3 regions of the Sinorhizobium sp. P24N7 genome follow, and region 2 is predicted to be linked to each of the others. Evidence: predicted binding sites of a transcription regulator. Region 2 holds the regulator's gene; each other region holds the start of a gene.
What was found. Region 2 encodes LexA, which represses DNA repair genes until DNA is damaged. Its sites were predicted from a motif close to TGTTCNNNNTGTGTTCNG; they were not measured.
Positions count from the first base shown of each region.

Region 1: a site for LexA is predicted at 6,193-6,210, ahead of ACFHWW_RS01530 (YifB family Mg chelatase-like AAA ATPase). Genes of this name have one in related genera too.
Region 3: a site for LexA is predicted at 2,408-2,425, ahead of recA (recombinase RecA). Genes of this name have one in related genera too.

Region 1 is NZ_JBHMIW010000001.1:326,171-336,080, forward strand. Features, by position in the region: gene dut (dUTP diphosphatase) at 1-335, shown strand, start outside; gene ACFHWW_RS01505 (Lrp/AsnC family transcriptional regulator) at 328-765, opposite strand; gene ACFHWW_RS01510 (DMT family transporter) at 901-1,815, shown strand; gene ACFHWW_RS01515 (LysE family translocator) at 1,812-2,444, opposite strand; gene ACFHWW_RS01520 (LysE family translocator) at 2,608-3,225, shown strand; gene cysK (cysteine synthase A) at 3,364-4,332, shown strand; gene ACFHWW_RS01530 (YifB family Mg chelatase-like AAA ATPase) at 4,525-6,057, opposite strand; gene gshB (glutathione synthase) at 6,240-7,187, opposite strand; gene ACFHWW_RS01540 (YraN family protein) at 7,379-7,747, opposite strand; gene rsmI (16S rRNA (cytidine(1402)-2'-O)-methyltransferase) at 7,737-8,699, opposite strand; gene dnaN (DNA polymerase III subunit beta) at 8,943-9,910, shown strand, end outside.
Region 2 is NZ_JBHMIW010000014.1:39,840-49,749, forward strand. Features, by position in the region: gene ACFHWW_RS23175 (hypothetical protein) at 1-108, shown strand, start outside; gene ACFHWW_RS23180 (AAA family ATPase) at 579-2,510, opposite strand; gene ACFHWW_RS23185 (metallophosphoesterase) at 2,503-3,291, opposite strand; gene ACFHWW_RS23190 (helix-turn-helix domain-containing protein) at 3,837-4,109, shown strand; gene ACFHWW_RS23195 (hypothetical protein) at 4,586-4,750, shown strand; gene lexA (transcriptional repressor LexA) at 4,959-5,675, shown strand; tRNA gene ACFHWW_RS23205 (tRNA-Cys) at 5,894-5,967, shown strand; gene ACFHWW_RS23210 (calcium-binding protein) at 6,014-7,093, opposite strand; gene ACFHWW_RS23215 (hypothetical protein) at 7,491-7,838, shown strand; gene ACFHWW_RS23220 (hypothetical protein) at 7,886-8,167, opposite strand; tRNA gene ACFHWW_RS23225 (tRNA-Asn) at 8,310-8,384, shown strand; gene ACFHWW_RS23230 (DUF3606 domain-containing protein) at 8,761-8,934, opposite strand; gene ACFHWW_RS23235 (type 1 glutamine amidotransferase domain-containing protein) at 9,470-9,910, opposite strand, start outside.
Region 3 is NZ_JBHMIW010000030.1:19,458-29,367, reverse strand. Features, by position in the region: gene cckA (cell cycle histidine kinase CckA) at 1-70, shown strand, start outside; gene ACFHWW_RS33080 (pseudouridine-5'-phosphate glycosidase) at 192-1,121, opposite strand; gene ACFHWW_RS33075 (carbohydrate kinase family protein) at 1,257-2,216, opposite strand; gene recA (recombinase RecA) at 2,551-3,636, shown strand; gene alaS (alanine--tRNA ligase) at 3,875-6,538, shown strand; gene ACFHWW_RS33060 (SulP family inorganic anion transporter) at 6,586-8,244, opposite strand; gene ACFHWW_RS33055 (AraC family transcriptional regulator) at 8,415-9,263, shown strand; gene ACFHWW_RS33050 (NADP-dependent isocitrate dehydrogenase) at 9,348-9,910, opposite strand, start outside.

The DNA.
Region 1 (9,910 bases), on a different contig from region 2:
TGACGATCCGGCCGGGAGAGCGCGCATTGGTCCCGACGGGCTTTATCTTCGAGATCCCCGCCGGTCATGAAGGCCAGATCCGGCCACGTTCCGGGCTGGCCTTCAAGCACGGCATCACCTGCCTCAACACGCCGGGCACCGTCGACAGCGACTATCGCGGAGAGGTGAAGGTGCTGCTCGTCAATCTCGGTGCGGAGGATTTCGCGGTCGAGCGCGGCATGCGTATCGCCCAGATCGTGATCGCCCCGGTGACCCAGCTGGCGATCCGCGAGGCAGATGGCGCGACGGCGACGGCGCGCGGGGCCGGCGGCTTCGGCTCGACCGGAACTAAATAAGCGGCGGCAGGCGCCGCTTGACCGGCGAGGATTTGACGATCGACGTATTCGTCTGCGCCTTTTCCGCGATGCGATCGAGGATCGTGTCGAGTTCCGCCATGTCGCGCACCAGCATCTTGGCGATGAAGCAGTCGTCCCCCGTGACCTTGTCGCATTCGATGAATTCGGGCGTTTCCTGGATCAGCCTTTCGACGATATGCAGCATGCCCGGCATCGGCCGGATGCGGACGATCGCCTGCAGCGGATAGCCGAGACGCGCCGGATTGACCGAGATGGTGAAACCATCGAGCACGCCGCGCTCCTCGAGCTTGCGCAGCCGCTCCGCCGCGCTCGGCGAGGAAAGGCCGGCCTCCTGCGCCAGCTCCTTCAACGACACCCGGGCATTGGCGGCCAGAATTTCGAGAATGCGGCGGTCGAGCTCGTCCAGCATCCAACTCCCTCGTAAGTCAATTTAGCCTTATCGCCTTAATCTGTTAGGTATCCTCCCATAATTTCCTCTCAAAATCCATATCCCTGCGCCACCAGGCTCATTATTCTTGCAGCATAATGGATGGAGCAAAAGGCCATGGATAAGGACATACGGCGCGGAAGCGCGGAAATGACGGCGGCGATGCTGATTTCGGGAACGATCGGCTGGTTCGTTCTGATGTCGGGCCAGCCCGCCTCGGGCGTCGTCTTCTGGCGTTGCGTTTTCGGGGCCGCAACGCTCGCCGCGCTTGCGGCGGTCTTCGGCCTCATCGACCTGAGACATTTGCGGATGAAGGTCATCATTCTTTCCGCTCTGGGCGGCGTCGCGATCGTCGTGAACTGGCTCCTGCTCTTCGCCGCCTATCCCCGCGCCTCGATCTCCATCGCGACCATGGTCTACAACACGCAGCCCTTCATGCTGCTCGGGCTCGGTGCGCTCTTTATCGGAGAGAAGATCACCGCCAGCAAACTCCTCTGGCTCTCGCTCTCCTTCGCAGGCATGATCGCGATCGTCCTCGCCAAGCCCGCGGGCACTTATGAGCCCAGCGACTATCTCACCGGGATAGCACTGTCGCTCGGCGCCGCCTTCTTCTACGCAATCGCGGCACTCGTTACCAAGCTCCTCAAGGGCACGCCGCCGCATCTGATCGCGCTGGTGCAGGTCATCACCGGAGCGGCCATGCTCGCCCCCTTCGCCCTCGTCGCGCCGCTGCCGCAGGGAACGCTCCAGTGGACGCTGCTCCTGACCGTCGGCGTGGTTCATACCGGCATCATGTATATTCTGCTTTACGGCGCCATACAGAAGCTGCCGACCCACATCACCGGCGCCCTTTCCTTCATCTATCCGGTGGCCGCGATCCTGGTTGACCGCATCGCGTTCGGCCACGCTCTGCAGCCGGTGCAGATCGCGGGCTCGGTCGCGATCCTCATCGCTGCCGCGGGCACCAATCTCGGCTGGACCCTTCGGCCATCGTCATCGTCCGCCAAGCGTCCGGCGGAAGGAAGCCTCTAACGCCGGGCCTCCGAGGCCATGCTGATGGCAAGACCCGCCAGCGCCGTGCTCATGAGCCAACGCTGCACCAGCACGAAGGACGGCCGACCGGAGAGGAAGGCGGCCACCGCTCCGGCGGTCATCGCGATCAGCGCATTGACGCTGACGCTGATCGCGATCTGCACGCTGCCGAAGACGAGCGACTGCGCGAGCACGTTGCCGGCCTCGGGGCGGATGAATTGCGGCAGCAGCGACACGTAAAGGATGGCCACCTTCGGATTGAGCAGGCTGGTGAAGAGGCCCATTGCGAAGAGCTTGCGCGGGCGATCCTTCGGGAGGTCCCGCACTTGAAAAATCGAGCGGCCGCCGGGACGAACGGCCTGCCAGGCAAGGTAAAGCAGGTAAAGCGCACCTGCGAAACGAAGGGCGTCATAGGCAAAGGGAACCGCCAGAAGCAGGGCGGTAATGCCGAGCGCGGCAGACACCATGTAACAGACGAAGCCGAGGGCTATGCCCCCGAGCGAGATCAGTCCCGCCCCCGGTCCCTGGCAGATCGAGCGGGAGATCAGATAGATCATGTTCGGCCCCGGCGTCAGCACCATGCCGAATGCGATCAGGGCGAAGCCCAGGAGGTTCTGAATTTCGGGCATGGTGCGCCGGTCTCCCATGTTTTTCCGGAAAGTGTACGGCTCTACCGCCAAGGGCAACGCCGTTCTTGTCACCCGATCAATTTTTGCGCGTAGATGCGGGGGACACCCGGATTTTCCTCGGCGGCAGATTGCGGTACACCTGCCCCTATCAGGAGGAACGATCGTGACACTTGCGGCTCTTCTCGCCTATAGCGGCGCTCTCTTCATCGCCGGCATCATTCCCGGCCCGGGCGTGACGGCGCTCGTTGCCCGAGCCCTGGGATCGGGGTTTCGGGAAACCTTCTTCATGGGCCTCGGCCTCATCGTCGGCGACATGGTCTATCTGACGGCGGTGGTTCTCGGGCTCGCCTTCATCGCCCAGACATTCACGACCGCGTTTCTGGTCGTGAAGATCGCCGGAGCGCTCTATCTCGGCTATATCGCCTGGAAGCTCTGGACGGCAGGGCTCCTGTCGCAGAACATCGAGGCGCGGAAGTCGACGAGTGCGGCGCTCTCCTTCCTCTCGGGCCTGACGGTCACGCTCGGCAATCCGAAGACGATGCTTTTCTACGTGGCGCTCGTTCCGACGCTGATCGACCTCGCCTCGATAGGGATCCGTGACTACGGCCTGCTGCTCGTCGCGACTTTCCTCGTGCTTCTTGCCGTGCTGCTGCCCTATATGCTGCTTGCGGCCCGCGCCCGCTCGCTCCTGAAAGAGCCGCAGGCGCTGAAGGTCCTGAACCGGGCCGCGGCGGGCATTCTCGCCGGAACGGCCGCCTACATTGCGACCCGCGCGACCTGAAAAAAGATTCCCCTGCCGGCCGCTTCTCAACGGTTTTTTCCTTCAGCCTCATCGATCCAAGGCTTTCCCGCTCTGGAAGCAAGCGCGCATAGCTCCTATTGTCGCAGCGACAATTTTTAAAAACGAAGGGAGAAACCTATGCCTGAAGCGCGCAAGCCCGGCCGCGGCCGCGTCTTTTCCTCGATAACCGAGACGATCGGCGACACTCCCATCGTGCGGCTGGACAAGCTCGCCAAGGAAAAGGGCGTGAAGGCGAACCTGCTCGCCAAGCTCGAATTCTTCAACCCGATCGGCTCCGTCAAGGACCGCATCGGCGTCGCGATGATCGAATCGCTCGAGGCGCAAGGGAAGATCACGCCCGGCCGTACGACGCTGGTAGAGCCGACTTCGGGCAATACGGGCATAGCACTCGCCTTCGTCGCGGCCGCCAAGGGCTACAGGCTGATCCTCACCATGCCCGAGACCATGTCGGTCGAGCGCCGCAAGATGCTGACGCTTCTCGGCGCCGAACTGGTGCTGACGGAAGGCGCCAAGGGCATGAAGGGCGCAATCGCCAAGGCCCAGGAACTCACCGAGACGCTGCCCGACGCGATCATTCCGCAGCAGTTCGAAAACCCGGCCAATCCGGAAATCCACCGCACGACGACCGCCGAGGAGATCTGGAACGACACGGAAGGCGCAGTCGACATCCTCGTGTCCGGCATCGGCACCGGCGGCACCATCACCGGTGCCGGCCAGGTGCTTAAAGCCCGCAAGCCGTCGGTCAAGGTGATCGCCGTCGAGCCCGAAGAATCCCCTATCCTTTCCGGCGGCGCCCCGGGTCCGCACAAGATCCAGGGTATCGGCGCGGGTTTCGCACCGGCGATCCTCGACACGAGCGTCTATGACGAAGTCGTCACGGTAAATGCCGGCGAGGCCATAGAGGCGGCGCGGCTCGTCGCGAGACTCGAAGGCGTGCCGGTCGGCATCTCCGCCGGTGCCGCGCTCCAGGCGGCGATAGAGGTGGGACAGCGCGGGGAAAACGCCGGCAAGAATATCGTCGTGATCATTCCGTCCTTTGCCGAACGGTATCTTTCGACGGTGCTGTTCGAGGGATTGGGAGCGTAGCGCCGGGGGCGCGCACGCGAGCGCCCCTGATCGGCCTGCCGGCCACCTTCTCCCCGCAGACGGGCGAAGGGACTCGCGGCAAACCCGCAGCTCCCTTCTCCTCCGCCGAAATGAAATCAAATCGAACTTTCGGCCCTTTGCCCGGCCTCTCCCGCCCATAGGGTGACCGCTTTTTCCATCGACGTCGGCCCCTTACGCGGCGACGGGCAGTCTCTCTCCCGCCACCCTGTAGGAGATCGCTTCGGCGAGATGGATGCGGCCGACCGTCGGCGCCTCGTCGAGGTCGGCGAGGGTGCGGGCGACCTTCAGCACCCGGTGATAGCCGCGCGCCGAGAATTTCATCTTCTCCGCCGCGTCGCGCAGAAGCTGCAGGCCGGCGGCGTCGGGCTCGGCGATCTTTTCGATCATCGTCGTCGATGAGCGGGCGTTGCTCGTCAGCTCGGGATGACCGAGGCCGGCGAAGCGGTCTCTCTGCAGCTCGCGGGCGTGGGCGACGCGGCGGGCGACGGCGGCGCTCGGCTCGTATGTGCCGGGGCGGATCAAGTCGGCGGCGCTGACGGCCGGGACGTCGACGCGGATATCGATGCGATCCATCAGCGGCCCGGAGATCCGCGCCTGATAATCGGCCATGCAGCGCGGCCCGCGGGCGCAGCTCCGGCCCGGCTCGCCGGCCATGCCGCAGCGGCAGGGATTCATGGCGGCAATGAGCTGGATCGCCGCCGGATAGGTGACGCGATGATTGGCGCGCGCGATGATGCAGGTGGCGGTTTCGAGCGGCTGGCGCAGAGCGTCGAGCGTCTGTGGTGCAAATTCCGGAAGCTCGTCGAGAAAGAGCACACCGTTATGGGCGAGCGACGCCTCTCCCGGCTTCGCGCGGAAGCCGCCGCCGATCAGCGCCGCCATGGTGGCGGAATGGTGCGGCGCGCGGAAGGGCCGGCGGTCCGAGAGCTTGCCGCCCGGCAATTGCCCGGCGATCGAATGGATCATCGAGACTTCGAGCAGTTCGGCGGGCGAAAGCGGCGGCAGGATGGAGGGGAGCCGCGCCGCAAGCATCGACTTGCCCGACCCGGGCGGGCCGACCATCAGCAGATTGTGATTGCCCGCCGCCGCGACCTCCAGCGCCCGCTTGGCGCTTTCCTGGCCCTTGATGTCGGCAAGATCGGGAAGGCCCTCGGCGGCCGCCCGGACCGCCGGCTCGGGGCGGGAAAGCACCTGCGTGCCGCGGAAATGATTGGCGATGGCGATCAGGCTGCGCGGGGCGAGAATATCGATTTCCGATCCGGCCCAGGCCGCCTCGGGCCCGCTTTCCGCCGGGCAGATCAGTCCCTTGCCGAGCGCATTCGCGCCGATCGCCGCCGGCAGCGCGCCGGCAACGGCTGCGATGGTGCCGTCGAGATTGAGTTCGCCGATGACGACATAGCCGGACAGCGCGTCCGCAGGCACAGCGCCGAGCGCCGCCATCAGGCCGAGCGCGATGGCGAGATCGAAATGGCTTCCTTCTTTCGGAAGGTCCGCCGGCGCCAGATTGACGGTCACCCGCTTGGCGGGAAGCGCCAGTCCCGATGCATGAAGCGCCGCCTGGACGCGCTCGCGGCTTTCGGCCACCGCCTTGTCCGGCAGTCCGACGATCTGCATACCAACCTTGCCGGGTGCAACCATCACCTGGACGTCGACCGGAACGCCCTCGATACCCTGAAACGCAATCGTGCTGACGCGCGCGACCATACTGCCCCCTGATTTCGAGCGGAGCGCGGAGGATCATCGTCCTTCCGCAATCCCGCTCCAGCACGGCGGCCCACACACGCCGTCACAACCAAATCGGTTGTAACCGCAAATCTTGCACGGAATACGCTCGAAAACAAGAACAATAATAGAACATCAAGAGCGAGAGTGGCGGCTCGTAAAGATCAGGCGCGCTTCTTCTCGATCGCGTCCCAGAGCAGGCTTGCGACATCGGCACCGCCGAACTTCTTCACTTCGCGGATGCCGGTCGGCGAAGTGACGTTGATCTCGGTCAGGTAGTCGCCGATCACGTCGATGCCGACGAAGAGGAAGCCGCGTTCCTTCAGCGCCGGGCCGATGCGGTGGCAGATCTCCCGCTCGCGCGCCGTCAGGTCGGTTGCCTCCGCGCGCCCACCCGCATGCATGTTGGAGCGCGAATCGTGCTCGGCCGGAACGCGATTGATCGCGCCGACCGGCTCGCCGTCGACGAGCAGGATGCGCTTGTCGCCCTTGCGCACCGCCGGCAGATATTCCTGGGCGATATAGGGCTCGCGGAACATCTGCGCGAACATTTCGAGAAGCGACGAGAAATTGCGGTCGTCACGGGCGGAGTGGAACACGCCGGCGCCGCCATTGCCGTAGAGCGGTTTCAGGATGATGTCGCCCATCTCCTGGCGGAAGCGGGCGATCTCGTCCGGGTCGCGAGTGATCAGGGTCTTGGGCATCAGATCCGGAAACTCGGTCACGAAGATCTTCTCAGGCGAGTTCCTGACCCAGGCCGGATCGTTGACGACCAGCGTCTTCGGGTGCAGCCGTTCGAGCAGATGCGTTGAAGTGATATAGGCCATATCGAATGGCGGATCCTGGCGAAGCAGGATGACGTCCATGGTCGAAAGATCGATCCGCTCCTCTTCGCCGAGGGTGAAGTGGTCGCCCTTGACGTCGCGCAACCGCATCTGCTGCGCGGTCGCATAGACCCTGCCGTCCCGGAGCGACAGCTTTTCGGGCGTGTAGTGGAACAGGCGGTAGCCTCGGGCCTGCGCCTCCAGGCTCATCGCGAAGGTCGAATCGCCCGCAATGGTGATGCCCGAAACATGGTCCATCTGGACCCCGACATTGACGATTCCTGCCATTTTCCCGTTCCCGATTGGATCCACGATGCGCATAGTTCCTTCGACCGGCGCCGGTCAGAAATCGAATTATACGGCAATTCGACGCGATGCTCCGCCCCTCGTCTTCGCGACGAGGCGGCACCGCCGAAAAGCCCGCAAGATGTAGAATGCGTACCGTGGTTAGGCAAGAAGGCTCCTGCCGCTCCCGCCTATCAAAAGGCGTCCGGCAGGTGTCGCGGCCAGCGCCACGGCGCTACGGCGACAATGTCGTATCGCACCGACAGGCGGTGGAAATCGCCCTGACGCGACAGCCAGAGGTCGCTTGCCGCCCGGATGCGCCGTTGCGCCGTGTCGGTCACGGCGAAGACCGCATCGTCCAGGCTCATCCGGGCCTTTACTTCGACGCAGGCGACCAGGTCGCCGCGCCGTGCGATGATGTCGATCTCGCCGAGCCTGGTGCGATAGCGCATGGCAACGATGCGATAGCCCTTCAGCATCAGGCAGAGTGCGGCGCGGTATTCGGCGATGTGTCCCCGCTTCAGCGCCTTCAGCTTGCGGGTGTCCGGTCGCTCAGCCTTCATCGCTATCCTTGAGATGAAGGAGCCGATCGTAAAGCTCCTTGCGCGCCAGCCCCGTGCGGCGCGCCGCCTCGGTCGCGGCCTTGCCCATCGGCAGGTCGCGGGCGAGTTCCTTGAGCAATGCGTCGACGTCGGCCGCCTCCGGCTGGGGCTTTGCCTCCGGCGGACCGATCACGAGGACGATCTCGCCTTTCACATTGGCGCTTTCGTCGTAACTCGCCGCGAGTTCGCCGAGCGTTCCGCGGCGGAACTCCTCGAAGGTCTTGGTCAGTTCGCGGCAGACGGCCGCCCTCCTGTCTGTGCCGAGGACCTCGGCGGCAGCAGTGACGGTCGCGGCAATGCGATGCGGGGATTCGAAGAAGATGAGAGTGGCGGGAACCGACGCGAGTTCGGCGAGCCGGTCGCGCTTCGCCTTGTCCTTCACCGGCAGAAAGCCTGCGAAGAGGAAGGCATCGCTCGGCAGGCCGGAGCCGACGAGGGCCGCAAGCGGCGCCGAGGGGCCAGGTATGGGAACGACCCGGTATCCCGCCTCGACCGCCTGCTGCGCCAGGCGGTAGCCCGGATCGGAGACGAGCGGCGTACCGGCATCGGAGACGAGCGCCACCGATTTCCCATCACCGAGTGCTGCAAGCAGCCGCGGCCCCGCCTCGGCGGCATTGTGCTCGTGATAGGCGGTGGGCCGATTGACAATACCGTAGCGGTCCAGCAGCACCCGCGTCACCCGCGTGTCCTCGCAGGCGAGCACATCGACCCCCGCAAGCGTCTCGAGGGCTCTCAGCGTGATGTCGCCGAGATTGCCGATCGGCGTTGCCACGAGATAAAGGCACGGCTCCAGCGGGCGCGCAGGAATGTTGATATCGTGCAGGCGAAAACCGCGCCGCCGGTCCTTTTCGGATGCATCCGTGGATTGCTGCTTTTGCAACGCCGCCTTCCCAATCACTCCCGGCCCGATCATTCCGATCGACCATTCCGGCCAAGCCGGGTTCGCGCCCTTTATGAGTGAGCAGGGAGCCCGGGGCAAGGGCGGGCCGCGCATGCAGTCTCGCATTTGGGGAAGAGACCTCAAAACCCCTTGCTTTTGCGGCTCTCTTTCTGCCATTTTGCCGGTCCACATCCTTCCGGCCGAGCGGCCGGGCACGCAGTTGACGCCGCGGCGGTCCCCTCGCCCGCGCGGCAATGGTTGAAAGCGGTAGCATCCATGCGTATTACTCTCGAGCGGTCCAACCTTTTGAAATCGCTGAACCATGTCCACCGCGTGGTCGAACGGCGAAACACCATCCCGATCCTTTCGAACGTGCTCCTGCGCTCCGACGGCGCCAGCCTCGAAATGAAGGCGACCGACCTCGACCTGGAGATCACCGAGGCGACGCCGGCGCAGGTGGAACAGGCCGGCGCCACCACCGTTCCGGCGCATCTGCTCTACGACATCGTCCGCAAGCTGCCGGACGGCTCGGAGGTGTTGCTGGTCACCAATGCGGAAGGCACGGCGATGACGGTCGCCTCCGGCCGCTCCAAGTTTTCGCTGCAGTGCCTGCCGCAGTCGGATTTTCCCGATCTGACCGCCGGCACGTTCTCGCACTCCTTCCGCCTGAAGGCGCCCGATCTCAAGATGCTGATCGACCGCACCCAGTTCGCCATCTCGACGGAAGAGACACGCTACTATTTGAACGGCATCTTCGTGCACACGGTCGAGAACAACGGCGACCTGAAGCTGCGCGCCGTTGCGACCGACGGCCACCGGCTCGCCCGTGCGGATGTCGAAGCGCCCTCGGGCTCCGAGGGCATGCCCGGCATCATCATTCCGCGCAAGACCGTGAGCGAGCTGCAGAAGCTGCTCGACAATCCGGACGTGGTGGTGACGGTCGAGGTATCGGACGCGAAGATCCGCCTCACGATCGGCTCCATCGTCATGACGTCGAAGCTGATCGACGGAACCTTCCCCGACTATCAGCGCGTGATCCCCGCCAGCAACGACAAGGAACTGCGCGTCGATTGCCAGTCCTTCTCGCAGGCCGTCGACCGTGTCTCCACGATCTCTTCCGAACGCGGCCGCGCCGTGAAGCTTGCGCTTGCCGACGGCCAGATGACGCTGACCGTGAACAATCCGGATTCCGGCAGCGCCACCGAAGAACTGCCGGTCGGCTACGAAAGCGATCCGCTCGAGAT
Region 2 (9,910 bases):
ACTGTCGCCTTGGATGTGGCATTCGTGCGCGAAGAATTTACAGTCGAAACAATGAAATCGTGGAGGGCAGAACAACTTAAAGCTGTAGCCGCTTTGCCTGATCCGTGAACAGGAGTTCGGCCGCAATGTTGGCAGAAAATCTAAAATACCGCGGCAGACCCACCTAGACTATTTAATTCTCCAACGCCCATCGGCAGTGTGCTTTTATTCCCGGAACCTCCATCGCCGCAGCGCCGCATAGACTTCCTTCTCGATCGCGTCCTTGTCCGTACCCGATAAGGCATCTTCGGCCGCTTTTCGAACCCAGGATGGATCGCGGGTATCGTACCCCAACGGGTCATCGGTAGCTGGCATGGAGGGGTCTTTCGAAGCTGGCCGCTCCGTTTCGGTCGCCGTTTTTGCCGGCGCAGCGCCTAATCGTTGTTTGGAGACCAAGATGCGTCGCCTGAGTGGACGAAACCCGACCTCGTCGAGACCAGACCCAAAAGAGCGGCCTTCAGCGCGTTGCTCCTGTCCCGGCTTCGACTTGATCGATCGGGTCCCTTGCCTCTTTCGAGATCGTCGTTTTCTCGGCATGTCTACGTACCCATGCTACGCGGACGCTTTGCAAGGCTGACTGTCGGCCGGCGACGTCTTTCAACAATCTCCCGGACCTCGTCGCCAGACAGCGATTTCGCTTGGATCAATCGTCCGGCGATCTCATCCAATGCGGCGCGTCCGCCGAGGACGATCTCCTTTGATCGCTCGAACTCGTTGGCTATGAGGTCGTGCACCCGCTTCCGCAATTCGGGATCGCTGGCACGAAGGGCATCAAAGCGATTCCGGACGTTATCCGCAACCATCAGCGTGTGTCCCATGCCGAGGCCGGCCTCCAAGAGAGTTGCCGTCCTGGTCACGGTGTTCAGGTCGGCATTGTGGGAACCGGCCGCGCCGTCGAAGAAGGCTTCGAACACCACGGTTTCGGCTGCGATGCCCCCCAAGGTCACCGCTATATCGTCAAGGTATCCAGCCCTGGTCCTGCGCATATGCCGCGGCATCGCGTAGGTCGCCCCGCCGACCTGATCGCCATTTCCGGGTATGGCGTAGCTGGCGATTTTAACGCTCACCAGTTCACCGAACCCGAGCTCAACGGCGACAAGCGCATGCCCCGCTTCATGGACAGCGACGGAACGAAGGTAATCCGGCGGAAGCTCGGGTGCCGGCGGCAATTCGCCTACGATGTGCGTGCCGGCGAGGTCCTCCCTCCGCCTTCTTGCCGATCGTTTTGCAAACCGCACCAGTTGCTCGATGTCGGCTCCGGAGTAGCCCTCGGTCGCGAGCGCGAACTGCTCCGCCTGGTTCGGATCGAGGTCAATCCCGCTGTGATACTTCAGGATCGAACGCCGGGCTTTCTCGTCCGGCAGCATTACCTCGAAATGCTGGCCGAGCCGGCCCGAGCGGCGGAGTGCCGGGTCAAGCTGTTCGGGGTTGTTGCACGCCGAAACGACGATGACACCCTTGCGGCGGTTGAACCCGTCCAGCAACTCGAGAAACGCCGCGATCACGGCGCGCATGTAGTTTCGATTACGGTCGGTTTCGCTTCGGTCTCCGACCGTATCGACCTCGTCGACGAAAAGGATCGCCGGGGCTTTTGCCTCGGCCTCCTCGAAAGAAGCACGCATCGCCTTCAAGTGTTGATCGAGGGCACCCGCCGTCTGCCAGGCGGAAACCGAACCGTAAATCACCGGGATGCCGCAGGTTTTGGCCAGTGCAGCGGCGAACATTGTTTTGCCCGAACCAGGTGGTCCGGAAATCAAGACTCCGGAATCGACGTCCTCCCACTGAATTCGTCCAGCCTTGTAGTCCGCCAGGTCGATCGCGAGATCGCGCCCCCAATCGAGAAGCGGTCCGAACCCGTGCATCTCGTCGAGCGTTGGCCCGTCGGGTTCCTCCGGTACAGCGGACGGGAGGGCACGTGGATGCTGTCGCAACCGCTCCAGCGCGGCGATCGGCCCACGACGAGTGTGGAAAGCCTGGTCTAGTTGAGACCAAGACTCCGAGAGCAGAATATCGACGTCCCTTTCGGTCACGGGAATACCGAAACGTCGCAGCGCGGCCTCGGCCTGCCTTCTCGTCGGAGGCCTGACATCCACGACGGCATCCGCAAGAAGCCACGCTTCAGTGTCGAGCTGTCGGCCGGCCTCCACGAAAAAAATCGCCTGGTCCTTATTCTGCGCCACGATTTTGTCCCGGTGGCGATGTTCGTCCCAAGCGCTGATGCAAGGATTGTAGTCTCGACTATCCCAGAGCCCCAACAGAAAGACCTCAGCGGCGCGGGAGTAAATCGGCAAGTAGCAGTCGCGCTGGACTTGCAGGATCGCGATGAACTTCGAGTTCTTTCGATTCCAACGCCGAAGCGCCGCCGCAATACCGCAATAGGCCAGGAAAACCGGCAGGGTGACATAAGGATCGTCGTTCGGTTTTGACAGCTTCCATGGGCAGCGAGACCGCTTGTCGGAACGCCTAGTCATCGCGGCGTTCTCCCAGGTCGATTACAAGACTCGGATCAAAGTCGGGGACCGGTTCATCGGGATATCCGCGCGGATTGCAGATCACCCGGGTGTCGACGATGGTGTAGTCGCTTCTATTGTGCAGATGACCGTGAACCCAGGCGATCGGTTGGTACTTGGCGATATCGGGCTCGAGATTCGAGACGAAGCTCGGCGTCAACGGTTCGCCGACGAATTCCGGAGCGAGAGATAATATGCTGGGCGAGTGATGTGTCACGACGACCGTCGGGCCGCCGTATGGCTCATCAAGGGTGGTTCGGATAAAGTGCTTGTCGAAGTGATTGAAGCCGCTCGCGTGGCCTGACGTAAACCGCTGGAACGGTTCTTTCGAAACCTTGATTTTGCGAAAGTCGTTCAGTTCGTTCTGCGCGCAACGCATCGCCCAGGACATGTTGCCGTAAAGATTGAAGTCACTCCACAGCGTCGCGCCAACGAAACGAACCCCGCCAAGGGTAACCGCGCGGCGGCTCAGCACATGGACGTTCGGGAAGCGATCGGAAGCCGTGTCCAGCGCTTCTTGCAGCCCCTCGACGATCGAACTGCGGTAGTACTCGTGATTGCCGGGGACCAGAATTACCGGCATGAACTGCGACACGTGTACGCCCAAATAGATGACGCTCTTCGCCGGCCCTCGGTCGCAGATGTCACCTGCACAAATGCAGACATCAGCCTCGGGAACTTCCAAGGGAGCGACTTTCTCGTCAAACTCGGTGTGAAGGTCTGAAAAAATCCAAGCCTTCATGACCTGCCCCTGTTGCATTTATCGAAGTGCGCAGGATCAAGTGGCGTCCCCAGCCTATACCAGCGGGAGAACGTCCTCGCGAGACCGGCTTGCGGGTCGAGGTAGTAGAGCTCGCTGGAAAAACACGGCTTCCCGTCGTCAATCCCCGGGTGTCCGCTCGGTCTGCCAATTAGGCAGGGGACCGTCCGTTTTGCCAAAGCCCATTGGTCAAGCCGAACTGTCGGAAGCGGCACGACCGTCCGGTCGCCAATAACTTCCAGGTCGTCGGCCAGGGACCGAAAACGGACAACAAGGTCGGCTCGGCTAACGCCGAACCAGTTGTTGAAAAAATCGTCTTGCATCTAACACCTCGCCTTGAGGCCTCCCTGGGCACCGCAACCCGGATGGCTGGAACCGCACTGACCGCAGCGGTCGGCCCCGTGATTCGTTTGATCGATGTCCTTATATAGGTGTTTTTTACCGTAAATCAGAGTCTTTTTTTCGTACAGTACGTATTAATTGACATGGATGCCGGATGCCGGTTTTTCGACGCCATGGCGACGTTGTTGACGGCTGATCTGATACGTGCGGCCCGAGCCCTGCTCGGGTGGAGTCAGCTCGAACTTGCGCACAGATCGGGCGTGACGCAAAAAGCGCTCAGCGACTTCGAGCTTGAAAAGAAGCCGCTAACCGCCAAAGCCAGCGACAAGCTGCGGACGGCACTCGAGACCCACAACGTCCAATTTATCGCTGTGAACTCCGAAACGAGTGGCGAGATTGTGGGAGGGGGCGTCCGCTGGCGTCCGGACCCTCCACGCATGGATATCAAAATCCTCTAGGCTAGTAGATCACGATGTCAGTCCGGAAGCTCTGATGCGAGCAGATCGCCGGCCGTGGATCGAGTTGCGCAATGCACAGGTATCGATTCTGATTCGGCGTCTCGACTTTGTGGAGCGTCCAGCATGCAATGTGCTTCGGCACTATCGGCGAGGCCGGGGCGTTTGCCGGAGCCGCGAATGATCCTAACGTAGGCTCGTGTGTTTTAAGACGTCCACCCACGACGACATTTCAACGACCGCCAGCCATAGTTGGTTCGTACTTTCTCCCGTTCGGTCCACCATTCCCCTCTTTTGTTCAGCCCGGAGACCTAGGTGACAGAACTTACCTGGGGCAACTTCGACCGATGCCGGACGTCAGGCTGCCAGGGCTCGGTCGATGCCGAGGCTCGGCTGCGCTTGCCAAAAAAGCTGATTTGAGAGAAAGTTTTAGTCTGACCCGTTCGAGGTCTGGGCAACTCCCGCGAGTGGAGAAAAACATGCCTGTTAAATCTTTGGTGGCAGCCGTAATTTTTTCCCTCTTCGCCCTTTCGGGGTGCGCCAGCACAGGCTCGACCAACACGACCTATACCCAGTGGTACGGGCCCTATCCCGAGCCTGAATTCGACGTTCTTACGCCGGGCGGACTGCGGCTTGCCTATTAGCATGGCGTAGGCGAGCGACTGGGCCGGCCGCTGTAAGTGAGCGTACGCCCCTGCCCCCAGATTCCGAGCGATCGCCATCGCACGCCGGATGGAAAGCGGACAGGCATTCAGCAGCAAGCGGTATTCACGGAATTTTAGGCACTTGCGGAACACATATGGAACAGATAGGTTCTGTTCTTGATTTGTTTCGCGATTCTGGAGTGACGCCATGCTGACCCGCAAGCAACAGGAATTGCTTCTGTTCATTCATGAACGAATGAAGGAATCCGGGGTTCCGCCGTCCTTCGACGAGATGAAAGATGCCCTGGACCTTGCCTCCAAATCGGGCATCCATCGTCTGATCACCGCACTCGAAGAGCGCGGGTTCATTCGCCGGCTACCGAATCGCGCGCGGGCCCTCGAAGTCATCAAGCTGCCGGAGGCATATGCCGGCGCTTCGCAGGTCCGCCGCGGCTTTTCGCCGAGCGTGATCGAAGGCAGTCTGGGCAAGCCTGCGGCCCCGCCCCCCGCACCGAAACCAGCGCCCCCGGCCGAGATCGCGTCGGTCGCTGTCCCGGTCATGGGCCGCATTGCCGCCGGCGTGCCGATTTCCGCAATCCAGAACAACATGCACGATATTTCCGTACCGGTCGAAATGATCGGCAGCGGCGAGCACTACGCTCTCGAGATCAAGGGTGATTCGATGATCGAGGCCGGCATCCTCGATGGCGATACGGTGATCATCCGGAACGGAAGCACTGCCACCCCCGGGGATATCGTCGTCGCCCTGATCGACGACGAGGAAGCAACTCTGAAGCGTTTCCGTCGCAAGGGCGCCTCTATTGCGCTCGAAGCCGCCAATCCGGCTTACGAGACACGGATATTCGGTCCGGATCGGGTCAAGATCCAAGGCAGGCTTGTCGGCCTCATCCGGCGGTACCACTAGCCTCCCGACGAGGTGTGCAGGCGTTTCCCACGGAAGTACGCAATTTCAAAGCGTTAGAAGTGGGCGCATTGCGCCTTGGGGCGCTATGGCCACGCCTCCACAGAACCGAAGCCATATTTATACAGAATAAAAAAGACCCTATTCCAAATGTACCCTCTTGCGGATTGCGGGCAATCATTCTAAATCCGCGCCACGATTTGAAAATCGCAAATCGTAGAGGCCTCGTGGCGGAGTGGTGACGCAGAGGACTGCAAATCCTTGTACCCCGGTTCAATTCCGGGCGAGGCCTCCAAAAAACCACCCCTATTCAGCTTTGTTACCGACAAATCTTACCTGCGTCAGACGAAGGCGAACTCCGCGCCCGCAAAGACGAAGTTGGCAGCGCTGAGGTCGGCAGCGTGGATGCCGATCAGAGTGACCTGATCGACCGTGCCATTCAACTGCAGGACAGCGTTCCCGTCAGCATCGTTGCCGATGTTGGGCAAAAAATCAGCGAAGTCGTCGTAGCCATAGCCAGCGATTTGGATGACGTCCTTGTCCAATTCGAAGTCGAAGATCTCATCCCGACCACTGTTTCGTGAAAACAGGAACTGATCGGCACCGGTCTCGACCGCGAAGCCTGCGGTCAGTCGACCATCACCCCAGAGCTGATCGTTACCGGTGCCGCCGATCAAGAGGTCGTTCCCACCCGCGGTGTCCACGCCGACCTCTGCATCGCCATACAGGACATCATTGCCTTTGCCTCCGTCGAGCAGGTCGTCGCCGCCACTGCCGCCACGTGAGAAAAGAATGTCTCCAACGAGAAAGTCATTGCCCGAACCACCATAGAGGTGGTCGTTGCCGCCAATGCCGGATTCCACGACGCCCTGGTCGAGGCCATCGCCGTAGAGTTTGTCATGGCCCTCTCCGCCCTGGAGTCGATCGTTCCCGCCAACGAAAAAATCGCCCAGGGAGAAAGCGTCGCCCGAGAGACTGTCGTCTCCGGCGCCGCCGTCGAGCCAGTCGTCTCCACCACGTCCGCTGAGGCAATCGTAGCCATCGCCATAGAGTGTATCGTTGCCTTTGCCGCCCGAGAGACGATCATTCCCTCCGGCGACGATAGCGGAATCAATCGCATCGATCTGGAAGGCATCGCCGTACAGCGTGTCGTCGCCGGCGCCGCCGTCGAGCTGGTCGTCGCCACCACGCCCCTGATTGGAGATCGTCCAAGCGTCGCCGAAGAGCGTGTCGTTGCCCCCAAGGCCGTCAAGGCTGTCGCGGCCACCCTGCCCCGAAGACAGGAAGCCGCCGATTTCGGAGACTCCTAGGCTATTGCCGGTCGTGAACGGGTCTCCGAAGATAATATCCGGATCGTTCGTTCCGAAGATGTGGTTGTCCAGCCCGAGCCAAGGGGCGATGCCACCGATCAGATGCGCCATTTTTCTCTCCACAGTGCTGTAAAGTAGGCGATGCTCGTCTTGGGAAACCCGGACGGCCTTCGCGGCGCCGACTTCGTCGGGCTCCGTCGGAGTGACGAGCTAACGCTATGAAAATACCGACTTCCTACGGAAGACCGTTACACCCTTTTCCTGAAAGCGCTCCAATGTTGCCGAACGTGATGTTCCTGTCTATTGACCACTTTGGATTAACTACAAGTTGTACTTTGCGGCGACACTCAGCGTCCGGATACTGGAAGAAGGACGAGCTCGCCCACGCTCCCGAAGACGTCCGCGAAGGGCGAAACCTCGAGGATCGTGTGGTCTCGTGATCGGCGGTTGTGATATAGCGGTCCGTCGGCCGGCCTCATCGGGAGGGCGGCACTCGAAGCGCGACGTGATGGATATTCCTTGGGGCTACATTCAGCGCCACTTCGATTGGCTCGGGCATGTGGTCGAGGGCTTCTGTATTGCAGCAGTCGTCGCCCTCCTGTTCGTGGCGATTGCGCCGAGAAGGCTGGCGCTGATCATCGGCCTCGCCTTCGCCATCGGACACTTTCACGGCCGCGAGAAACGTGATTTCGAGATCAGCGCAAAGCTGCTGCCGCCTCACCTGGAGGGCTATGAAATGTGGAGGTGGAGTTGGGATCAGGCGACCGATTTCTGGCCCGTCGCTTTGGTCCTCGCCTGCGTCATTGTCGCCCTCCTGCCCAAACGGCGTCGAAAGCCGCGCAATTCCGACGACTGAAATGCGTGCATCCGGATGCTGGCGGGACTCTTGGCAAGGCCCACCTCTCAGGACCTGCCGGACGAGTTCGGCTTGCTGCGCCATCGGGCCCACCATACGGCCAGCTTGCGCCGCCGTCGGCGCATCGAGGGAATATCGTGCGAAAGCACGAGCAGGCCCAGAGGAACCATCCAGAAGCCCAGGATGGGCAGAAAACCGAGCAGACCGCCGAAGACGAGCAGAACGCCGATGAGCACGCGCAATGCCGGCGAATTGGGCAGGCTCATCCGCCATTTGCCGAGCACAATCTCACGCGTCTTGGGATCGATGCCAAAATGCTTCTTCGCCATCACTCTTCTTCCGTACCAATGACCCCACAGTTGGTGCCTTCTCCACAGGGCGGCAACCGCCTACCGACATTTTTTTTGAAAAACCGCTTGGCAAATCGGAAAAGCATTTGTATTAGCAGCCTCACTTCTGCGGCGCAGATGATCCCTGGTAGCTCAGCGGTAGAGCACTCGACTGTTAATCGATAGGTCGCCGGTTCGAATCCGGCCCGGGGAGCCAGTTTCCAAAGCCCTGCACCTCGCGGTGCGGGGCTTTTTCTTTGAGTATTTTCAAGCGCTTAACCGATCATGGCAAATGCACCAAGCCTCCAAGGGTTCGGTGCTGGCTTGCTTTTTGGTTACATTTTGGCTGCTTTTCGGACCACACAGGCCGGCAAACGGGGAATTCATAGGGTCCGAAGCTATTGCGCGTTACGCAATGAGAAACGCCGCAAGCGGCATCTATCGCTATTATCGCCGCGTGCCGAGTTGCACACGAACTATCACGCGGCATGGGAGAAGGCGCGGATCAGGAGACGAACGCCACGAAAGGCGGAATGCGGTCTCCCTTTGAGCCGGAGACAAAGGAGGTCCAGCAGGCGACGCTCTTTTGAGCGTTATTTCTTGCCGAGATATTCCATCACTTTTTCGCGGTTCGGCCCAGCTTCACGGATCGCCTTCAACGCCTTCTGCCGCGTCACCTTCGCCGTTCTCATGAGGTAGGCCACCTCGTGCTCCTGTTCGGAAACGAGCTCGCGGTCGCGGCCTTTCTTCTTCGGATTATCTGCCATGCTTTCCTCTTCATCGACGGTCTACCACGAGCCGCCCGACAACCATCTATTGCTGAGATAGTCCTTCGCTTTCACCCCGGCAGGGTTTCCTTCACGGAGGGCCTCCTGTACCATCCTTCTCCTATAGGCTGCACTTTTCTCATCACTTGCGACCCCATGCCCCTCAGTGGAAACGAGATCGCGGTTACGATCCGGCTCCTTGTCATTATCTGCCACTCTTTTTCTCCATGTACTTGGATGAAGAATAGGAGCGGATCACGCTTCGGCAAGGGCGGGCTTATGACGCGTTTCTAGGTGATGTCATAGTCCGGGGCGCGCCGTCGACCGGTAAGGATTTCACCGTATCAGGGACGTCCACGGCTCAATCAGTGCCTCGATGTTCTCAGCTTCAGATTTCCTCTTTGCTCAATTCAACTCGAGGTCCGGCGCGGCATTCCTGCTGCGCCGGGCTTTTGCATTCGAAGAGCCCCGCATCAACGCCGCAACTGAGCGCGGTCTCGCCGGCTGGCCTCGTGCTGGCCGGACATGTCGCCTCTTACTTCAAGCGCTTGAGGAGTTCCTGCGCCACGGCGGGGGCCGAGGCCGGATTTTGGCCCGTGATCAGTTCCCGATCGGTGACGACATGCGCGCTGAAGGGCGCATCGGACTGACTATAGCGAGCACCTGCTTGCGTGAGAGCATCCTGCGGATAGAACTTCATCGCGCCGCCGCCGAGCAATCCCTTTGCCAGTTCCTCTTCCTCATTGCTGATCACAGTGAGGTTGTAGCCGGCATAGATCCATTCACGGTCTGCTTTCGCTGCGCCTTCGGTTTCCAGCTGTGTGGTGAAAGCCTTCGGGTCCCGCAGGGTCGAGATGAGCGCGATGGGGCCATGGCAGGCGAGCGCGGTCGTCTTGCCCTGTTCATGGAAATGCGTCAGCAACTTGCCGAGCTCAGGGCTGACAAGAAGATCCTGCATCGGGGCATGGCCGCCAGG
Region 3 (9,910 bases), on a different contig from region 2:
CGGCTTCCTGCCGAAGCCCTTCTCTCTGAAGCAACTCGCGGTCGCCGTGCGCGAGATGCTCGACAGCTGACGAGGTTTCTCCTCCGAACCTGTGCTCTTCGCCGTTTGCCGGCATCTTCCCCATTTCGATAGGGAGAAGGGCAAACGGCGGCGCGCCAGATCCCCTTCGCCTTTTTATTCCATTTCTGCGGTTACTTCGCAGCGAGTGCGACAGCGATCCCGGCGGCAAGCCGCGCATTGTTCTCGACCAGCGCGATATTGGTTTCCAGGCTGCGTCCGTCCGTCAAACGGAAGAGGTTGTCGAGCAGATACGGTGTGACCGCCTTGCCGGAAATGCCCTCGCTCGCCGCATTGTCGAGTGCGCGGGTGATGTAGATCTCCATCTCCTCGCTCGGGATTTCGCTTTGTTCCGGCACCGGATTGGCGACAAGCATTCCGCCGTCGATCCCGAGCAACTCGCGCGTCCGCTGAAAACTGGCGATTGCCGCCGGGCTGTTCAGCATCAGCGGGCTCTTGAGGCCGGATTCACGCGACCAGAAGGCCGGGAAGTTCTCGCTGTCATAGGTCACGACAGGGACACCGCGGGTTTCGAGCACTTCGAGCGTCTTGGGAATGTCCAGAATGGCCTTGGCGCCGGCACAGACGACAATGACGCCGGTACGTGCGAGTTCGTCCAGGTCCGCCGATATGTCGAAGCTCTGCTCCGCTCCGCGGTGAACACCGCCGATGCCGCCGGTCGCAAAAACCCGGATGCCCGCACGGGCAGCGGCGATCATCGTTGCGGCAACGGTCGTGGCTCCGGTGCGGCGTTCGGCGATCGCGAAGGCGAGGTCGGCGCGCGAAAGTTTCATCGCGCCCTGCGTCTTCGACAGCGCCTCCAGTTTGGCATCGTCCAGACCGATATGGAGGACCCCATGGATTACGGCGATGGTCGCGGGCACGGCACCCTGTTCGCGGATGATCGTCTCGACGCTGCGGGCCATGTCGAGGTTGCCGGGATAGGGCATGCCATGCGTGATGATCGTGGATTCCAGCGCGACGATCGGCGCACCTCGTTGCTTGGCGGCCGCGACTTCATCTGAATATTCCATCGGCAGGGACGGGGAGGAGGGTTTGGTCATGATCGTTTCCTTGATTGATGACATCCGACGGCAAATTGCATCGGGGGTGCCTGATCGATTCCGGTGCCTGGAGCAGAGGGTGCGGAAGAACCGCCCGCATTCCGCGCTACCCGGCTCCCATTCAGCTGCCAATTCTCATGCCAGCATTTCCGCTTCCGGCACAAGGCGCAGCACTTGCTCCAGCTTGTCAGGCAGCATCTCTTCGGAGGCAGCGTAGGGCGAATGCAGCGTTATGACGGCGGCCGCCATGCCCCGGCGCAGGCAGGCGGCAAGATCCGCACCGGCAAGCCGGGCGGCGAGAAAGCCCGAGGCGAGCGCATCGCCGGCGCCGGTGACGTCGGCAAGTGCTGAAAGAGCCGGCGGCGTAGCGAGGCAGGCACCCTTGCCGTCGAAGGCGACCGCGGCCCGGCCTCCGCGCGTCACGACACCGCCGGAAAGACCGGCGGAGCGCAGCAGCAACGGCCATTCCGCGGCGGTTGCGGCCTCGGTTCCGGTCAGCGCGCGCGCCTCCGCCTCGTTCATGAACAGGAAATCGAGCCCGTCGAGGCACGCGCGGTAGCGGACCACTTTTGCCGGAGAAACGGCGATACCGGCACGGAGAGGGCTGAACTTCGCGGCGGTGCCGGCAAGCGCCGTCAACGTCTCCTCCGGCAGATTGGCGTCCATCAGCACGAGTTCGCTCGCCGCTAAAATCTCGCGCGTGGTCCGCTGCTGCAGCCGGCGCGGCGTAAACAAAGCATAGAGGTCCATGTCCGCGAGCGCGATGACGAGGTTGCCGTCGTTTTCCAGGATTGCCGTATAGCTCGGCGTCTTGCGATCGAGAAAGGTAAAAGGGCGATCGATCACACCGGCAGCTTCCGCAGCGGCCGCCACCGTGTCGCCGGCAGGATCGCCGCCCCGCGGGCTGATCATGGTTACGCGATGGCCGAGGCGCGCGAGATTTCTCGCTGCATTGAAGCCGCCGCCCCCGGCTTCCTCGAACCAGGTGCCCGGATTGCTCGCGCCCGGTGTCGTCGCGCCGCTGATCCGGCCGCGCCGGTCGATATGAGCGCCGCCAAAAACGGCTATGTTCTGCGACTTCACCTGTGCTTGCATCTGGTCCTCGATGAAGGGCGGAGAAAAGGTGGCGAAGTCTCTCTTCCGCCGGCATTCCGATCTATCGTTTCGGACTACCTTTTAGGGCTTTGTCCGGCTTTGATCCATCGTGAATCACGAAGCGAATCGGGGCGGCGCGTGAAAGCCGGCATGCGTTGACGCGCAACTTGTGGATACTGTGGACGAAAGGCGTGAACAAGAATCGAACGTAGTGAAATATTCCGAGCATTTTCAACTACTTGACGTGCCATTGCCAATTTGGAACAAAACATGTACAAAAAGGCTTGCGGCGGCTTCATTGCCTCGATAGCTCCAATAACCTAAAGGTGGACCAATGGCACAAAATTCTTTGCGGCTCGTAGAGGACAAATCGGTGGACAAAAGCAAGGCACTTGAAGCGGCTCTTTCCCAGATCGAACGTTCGTTCGGTAAGGGATCGATCATGAAGCTCGGAGCGAAGGACAGCGTAGTTGAGATCGAAACCGTCTCCACCGGTTCGCTCGGCCTCGACATCGCGCTCGGCATCGGCGGCCTGCCGAAAGGCCGCATCATCGAGATCTATGGTCCGGAAAGCTCGGGCAAGACCACGCTGGCGCTGCAGACCATTGCCGAGGCACAGAAGAAGGGCGGCATCTGCGGCTTCGTCGATGCCGAACACGCACTCGATCCGGTCTATGCGCGAAAGCTCGGGGTGGATCTCGAAAATCTTCTGATTTCGCAGCCTGATACGGGCGAGCAGGCGCTGGAAATCACCGATACGCTGGTCCGTTCGGGTGCGATCGACATTCTCGTCATCGATTCGGTGGCCGCACTCGTGCCGCGCGCCGAAATCGAGGGCGAGATGGGCGACAGTCTGCCGGGCATGCAGGCGCGCCTCATGAGCCAGGCGCTGCGCAAGCTTACGGCATCGATCTCCAAGTCAAACTGCATGGTGATCTTCATCAACCAGATCCGCATGAAGATCGGCGTGATGTTCGGCTCGCCGGAAACGACGACGGGCGGCAATGCGCTCAAGTTCTACGCCTCGGTGCGCCTCGACATTCGCCGTATCGGCTCGGTCAAGGAGCGCGAGGAAGTCGTCGGCAACCAGACCCGCGTCAAGGTCGTCAAGAACAAGATGGCACCGCCCTTCAAGCAGGTCGAGTTCGACATCATGTATGGCGAAGGCGTTTCGAAGACGGGCGAATTGATCGATCTCGGCGTCAAGGCGGGCATCGTCGAGAAATCGGGCGCCTGGTTTTCCTATAACAGCCAGCGGCTCGGCCAGGGACGGGAAAACGCCAAGCTCTTCCTGCGGGAGAATCCCGAACTGTTGCGTGAAATCGAGACGGCTCTGCGGCAGAATGCCGGTCTCATCGCCGACCGGTTCCTGGAGAATGGCGGGCCGGAAAGCGACGGCGACGAAGCCGCCGATATGTAATCTGCAGCAACCGTCTGGTTGAAGCATGCGAAGCCGGCCGTCGTCACCCGCGGCCGGTTTTTTGCTGCCCGCTGGACAGCATGAAATGCGGACGATAAAAGCCTGTGGTTCCGACGGCTCGGCCGGCGGGAGGCGTGACGTGATTGAATGCGACGCGCCTAAGCGCGGGGTTGAAAAGTGCGGCTTGCAGCCTGGAGAGATCGGGCTGCCGCCGGAGTGTACACAGATAGGACGCAAGATGAGCGGCGTGAATGAAATCCGGTCGATGTTCCTCGACTATTTCCGCAAGAACGGTCACGAGGTCGTGCCGTCCAGCCCACTCGTGCCGCGCAACGACCCGACATTGATGTTCACCAATGCGGGCATGGTGCAGTTCAAGAATGTGTTCACCGGCCTCGAGCAGCGACCCTATTCGACCGCGGCGACGGCGCAGAAATGCGTGCGCGCCGGCGGCAAGCATAACGACCTCGACAATGTCGGCTACACCGCCCGTCACCACACCTTCTTCGAGATGCTCGGCAATTTCTCCTTCGGCGACTATTTCAAGGAGCGCGCGATCGAGCTTGCCTGGAACCTGATCACCAAGGAATACGGGCTCGATGCCAAGCGTCTGCTCGTCACGGTGTACCATACCGACGACGAGGCCTTCGGCCTTTGGAAGAAGATTGCCGGCCTGAGCGACGATCGCATCATCCGCATCGCGACGAGCGACAACTTCTGGGCCATGGGAGACACCGGTCCATGCGGCCCGTGCTCGGAAATATTCTACGATCACGGCGATCATATCTGGGGCGGACCTCCCGGCTCGGCCGAGGAAGACGGCGATCGCTTCATCGAGATCTGGAACCTCGTCTTCATGCAGTACGAGCAGATCACCAAGGAAGAGCGCGTCGACCTGCCGCGGCCTTCGATCGACACGGGCATGGGGCTGGAGCGCGTGGCCGCCGTGCTCCAGGGCCAGCACGACAATTATGACATCGACCTTTTCCGCGCGTTGATCGCGGCTTCCGAAGAGGCGACCGGCGTGAAGGCCGAGGGGGACCGGCGCGCGAGCCATCGCGTCATCGCCGATCATCTGCGTTCCTCCGCGTTCCTGATCGCCGATGGGGTTCTGCCGTCGAACGAGGGCCGCGGTTACGTTCTGCGCAGAATCATGCGCCGCGCCATGCGCCACGCACAGTTGCTCGGCGCGCGGGATCCGCTGATGTGGAAGCTCCTGCCGGCGCTCGTGGGCCAGATGGGCCGCGCTTACCCGGAACTCGTCCGCGCCGAAGCGCTAATCTCGGAAACGCTGAAGCTGGAGGAAACCCGCTTCCGCAAGACCCTGGAGCGCGGCCTCAACCTTTTGGCGGAGGCTTCGGCCGATCTTTCCGAAGGCGACCAGTTCAACGGCGAGACGGCGTTCAAGCTCTACGACACCTACGGTTTTCCGCTCGACCTCACCCAGGACGCGCTGCGCGCCAAGGGCATCGGCGTCGATACGGACGCATTTACGGCCGCCATGCAGCGGCAGAAGGCCGAGGCCCGCGCCAACTGGGCCGGCTCCGGCGAAGCCGCGACCGAGACCATCTGGTTCGAGCTCAGGGATAAGCACGGCGCGACCGACTTCCTCGGCTACGACACCGAGTCAGCCGAAGGGGTCATTCAGGCGATCGTCAGGGATGGTGCCGTCGTCGAGGCGGCCACCAAGGGCGAGAACGTGCAGCTGGTTCTGAACCAGACGCCTTTCTACGGCGAATCCGGCGGCCAGGTGGGTGACACCGGCGCCATCACCACCGAGACCGGCAAGCTTACTGTGACTGACACGCAGAAACGTGGCGAAGGGCTCTTCGTCCACTATTGCACCGTGGAGGAAGGCAGCGTGAAGACCGGCGAAGCGGCTGCCCTGACGGTCGACCATGCGCGCCGTGCGCGGCTGCGCGCCAACCATTCCGCGACGCATCTGTTGCACGAGGCGCTGCGCGAGGTCCTCGGTACCCATGTTGCCCAGAAGGGCTCGCTCGTCGCGCCTGAGCGCTTGCGCTTCGACGTCTCGCATCCGAAGCCGATGACGGCGGAGGAGCTGAAGATCGTCGAGGAGATGGCGAACGAGATCATCGTCCAGAACACGCCGGTCGTCACACGGCTGATGAGCGTCGACGATGCGATCGCCGAGGGCGCCATGGCGCTCTTCGGCGAGAAATACGGCGACGAGGTGCGGGTCGTGTCCATGGGGCAGGGCCTTCGCGGCTCCAAAGCCGGCAGGCCCTATTCGGTCGAGCTCTGTGGCGGTACGCATGTGTCCGCTACGGGCGATATCGGCCTCGTTCGCGTCGTCTCGGAAAGCGCTGTCGGCGCCGGCGTGCGCCGGGTGGAGGCGCTGACCGGTGAGGCCGCGCGAGCCTATCTCAACGAACAGGATGAGCGGGTCAAGACGTTGGCATCTGCCCTGAAGGTCCAGCCCTCGGATGTCCTCGGGCGCGTCGAGGCGCTGCTCGACGAGCGCCGCAAGCTGGAACGGGAACTTACCGAGGCGAAGAAGAAACTCGCGCTCGCGGGTGACGGTCAGAACGGCTCCGGGGATGCCGCCCGCGAGATCGGCGGCGTCCGGTTCCTCGGCAGGGTGGTATCCGGCGTCGAGCCGAAGGACCTGAAGAGCCTTGCGGACGACGGCAAGAAGACGCTCGGTTCGGGCGTGGTCGCCTTCGTGGGCGTCAGCGGCGACGGCAAGGCGAGCGCCGTGGTGGCGGTCACCGACGACCTCACTTCGAAAGTCAGCGCCGTGGATCTGGTGCGCGTCGCTTCGGCTGCGCTCGGCGGCAAGGGCGGCGGCGGGCGGCCCGACATGGCCCAGGCCGGCGGTCCGGACGGCGGACGTGCAGCGGAGGCGATCGAGGCGGTCGCAGTAGCGTTGGCCGGGTGAGCGGCGTGGTGCGAAAAGACGAATAATGGGCGCTGCGGCGCCCTTTTTCATGTGCGCCGTTCGCTGCGGATTGTGTCGAGTGCCGCCGGAACCGAGGCGCGCATCAAGACACGCGGTGGACGCACGTGGTGTTGATACAAGGCGCGACGAACCTGCGTATTGGCACCGACGATAATGACGCGCACGCCGATCCTCTCCGCCTTGCGCAACGTCCCTTCGATGATGTTCGCGGCGGTAGAATCCATGAAGGGGATTTCCGAGCAATCGAGAATGAAGTTGCGGCGCTGATCGGCGATCCGATCGAGCACCGCGGCAACGGTGGCTGCCGATCCGAAGAAGAAGACGCCTGCAATCCGATAGATCACCGTTTCGGGATCATCGCCGATGACGGGGTGCTCTTCGTTGCCGTTCCCCGCTTGCAGCAGCTCGAGCGACTTCATTTCACCGACCGAAATGCTTTTCGCCATTCGATTGATGAACAGGAGGGCGCCGAGCGCGACTCCGATCACTATCCCTTCTGTCAATTCGCGAAAGACAACGATGAAAAACGTCGCGAGCAGCACGACGGCATCACCGTAGGACGACCGCAAGAGCGCCATGAAGGCCGGCTTCTCGATCATGTTCCAGGCAACGACTGCAAGCACGCCGGCGAGGGAAGCGAGTGGGATATAGCTTGCGAGCGGTGCGGCAAGCAGCATGAAGAGAAGGAGAAAGACCGAATGCAGCATGCCAGAAACGGGGCTGGTGCCTCCGGCGCGAACGTTGGTTGCCGTGCGGGCAATGGTGCCGGTGACGCAGATGCCGCCGAAGAGCGCCGAACCTAAATTGGCGACTCCCTGAGCAATCAACTCCATGCTGGATCTATGTCTGCGTCCCGTCATGCCATCGGCCACCACGGCCGAAAGCAGTGACTCGATCGCGCCGAGAAGAGCCAACGAGACCGCGTCCGGAAACACCGCAACGGCTTTCTCAAGGGAGAGCGGCGGCAAGGTCGGAAGCGGGAGGCCGCGCGGAATACCGCCGAAACGGCTGCCGATCGTGTCCGTCGGCAAAGACAAGGCGGCGACGAGCACCGATGCGGCACCAACGGCAATCAGCATGCCGGGCCAATGCGGCCTCGATCGGCGCAGCGCGAGAATGATGCCGATCGTGAGGGTGGCGGTCACCACTGCCGCCCAATTGACCGTGTCGGCAGCCCGGCCGAGTGCCACGGTCTTTTCGACGATCGGCCCGGGTTCGCTACCCGAAAGCGTCAGGCCGAAAAGGTCGCGCAACTGGCTGGCGAAGATGATCACGGCAATCCCTGCCGTGAAGCCGACTGTGACGGGGTAGGGGATGAATTTGATGTACTGTCCGAGGCGCAAGTAGCCGGCGGCAACGAGCATGATGCCAGCCATGGCAGTCGCAAGCAGCAGGCCGTCGATGCCGTGCCGGGCACCGGTCGCGGCGACGAGAACGATGAAGGCACCCGCCGGACCGCCGATTTGGACCCGGCTGCCGCCGAGGAGTGAGACGAGGAAGCCGCCGACGATTGCGGTATAGAGGCCGCGATCGGGTGTTACGCCGGAGGCGATGGCGATGGCCATCGAAAGCGGCAAGGCGACGATGGCGACCGTCAGGCCGGCCAGGGCGTCCGCTTTCAGCCTGGTGCGGCCGTATCCCTCGGCGATCACGCTGACTGTTTTCGGGATAAGAGAATCGGGCATCGGAGAAACCTTCGAGATCCGCCACGTTTGCAGGATCCTGCGCGCCGGGCATTGTCAGCCTATCTGAGTCGCATTGCCGCACAAGCGGAGCGGGCAGCACTTAGGTCAGCAGGATTTGTCAAATCGATCCGTGGTTTGAAGGCGATCGAGCGAAGCGCGGAAGGTTCGATATGACGGGCGGTGCATGGGCTACATATGAGAGGCGGCTTCATCGCGTCTCGGCCTATATCTACGGGCATCTCGATGAAGAACTGGATCTCGGCCGGTTGTCGGAGATCGCATGTCTTTCGCCGCACCACTGGCATCGCATCTACCGGGCGGTAAATGGCGAGACATTGGCGGCGACCGTCAAGAGATTGCGGCTGCAGCGCGCGGCGGCAGAGCTCGTCCAGACCGATCTTTCCGTCGAAGCGATCGCGCGACGCTCCGGCTACCCGAATGTTCAATCCTTCAACCGCACCTTCAAGGCCGTCTATGGCCTTCCGCCGGCGCGCTACAGGAAGGAGGGGAGCCACAGGGCCTTTGAAGCCGCCTCTACGGAAGGAAATGCTGTCATGTACGATGTTGACTTGAGGACGATAGAGCCTCTGACCCTGGCGGGTGTCGCCCATTCCGGTTCCTACATGGGTATCGGCGAGGCGTTCGAAACGCTTTACGGTACCCTTTTTGCACGCGGCCTCTTTCGGCCGGACATGGAGATGGTCGGAATCTACCTGGATGACCCGGAACTCGTGGAGACGGATAAGCTCCGATCCTTCGCCTGCGTGACGGTCAACGGCGAGCACGCGGCCGAGGCGCCGCTGACGCCCCAAAAAATCGAGGGCGGGCACTATGCCGTGCTGCGGCACAAAGGCCCCTATGCCGACATGCCGAAGGCCTATCGATGGCTTTATGGGACCTGGCTTCCGAACTCCGGCCGCGAAATCCGCGACTGCGTCATGTTCGAGAAATATCTGAACAACCCGCGCGAGGTGGCCCCGACCGAGCTGCTTACGGAAATCTATCTGCCGCTCAAGTAATGCGGCTCCATTTTGCTCGTACCATTGAAGCAAGAAACCCGGCACAAGGCCGGGTTTCGCAGTTGTGGTAGTCGGGCTGGCCGTTTAGGCGGCCATTGCCTTCCTGAGGTTCTCGTCGATCTTGTCGAGGAAGCCGGTGGTCGACAGCCAGGGCTGGTCGGGGCCGATGAGGAGTGCCAAGTCCTTGGTCATGAAGCCCGATTCGACCGTATCGACGCAGACGCGCTCCAGCGTTTCGGAAAACTTCGCGAGTTCGGCGTTGCCGTCGAGCTTGGCGCGGTGGGCGAGGCCGCGGGTCCAGGCGAAGATCGAGGCGATCGAGTTGGTCGAGGTTTCTTCGCCTTTCTGGTGCTGGCGGTAGTGGCGCGTCACCGTACCGTGGGCGGCTTCCGCCTCGACCGTCTTTCCGTCCGGCGTCATCAGCACCGAGGTCATCAGGCCGAGCGAGCCGAAGCCCTGCGCGACGATGTCGGACTGCACGTCGCCGTCATAGTTCTTGCACGCCCAGACATAGCCGCCGGACCACTTCAGCGCCGAGGCGACCATGTCGTCGATCAGGCGGTGTTCGTACCAGAGCTTCTCGGCCTTGAACTGGGCGGCGAATTCCTCGTCGAACACCTTCTGGAAGATATCCTTGAAGCGACCGT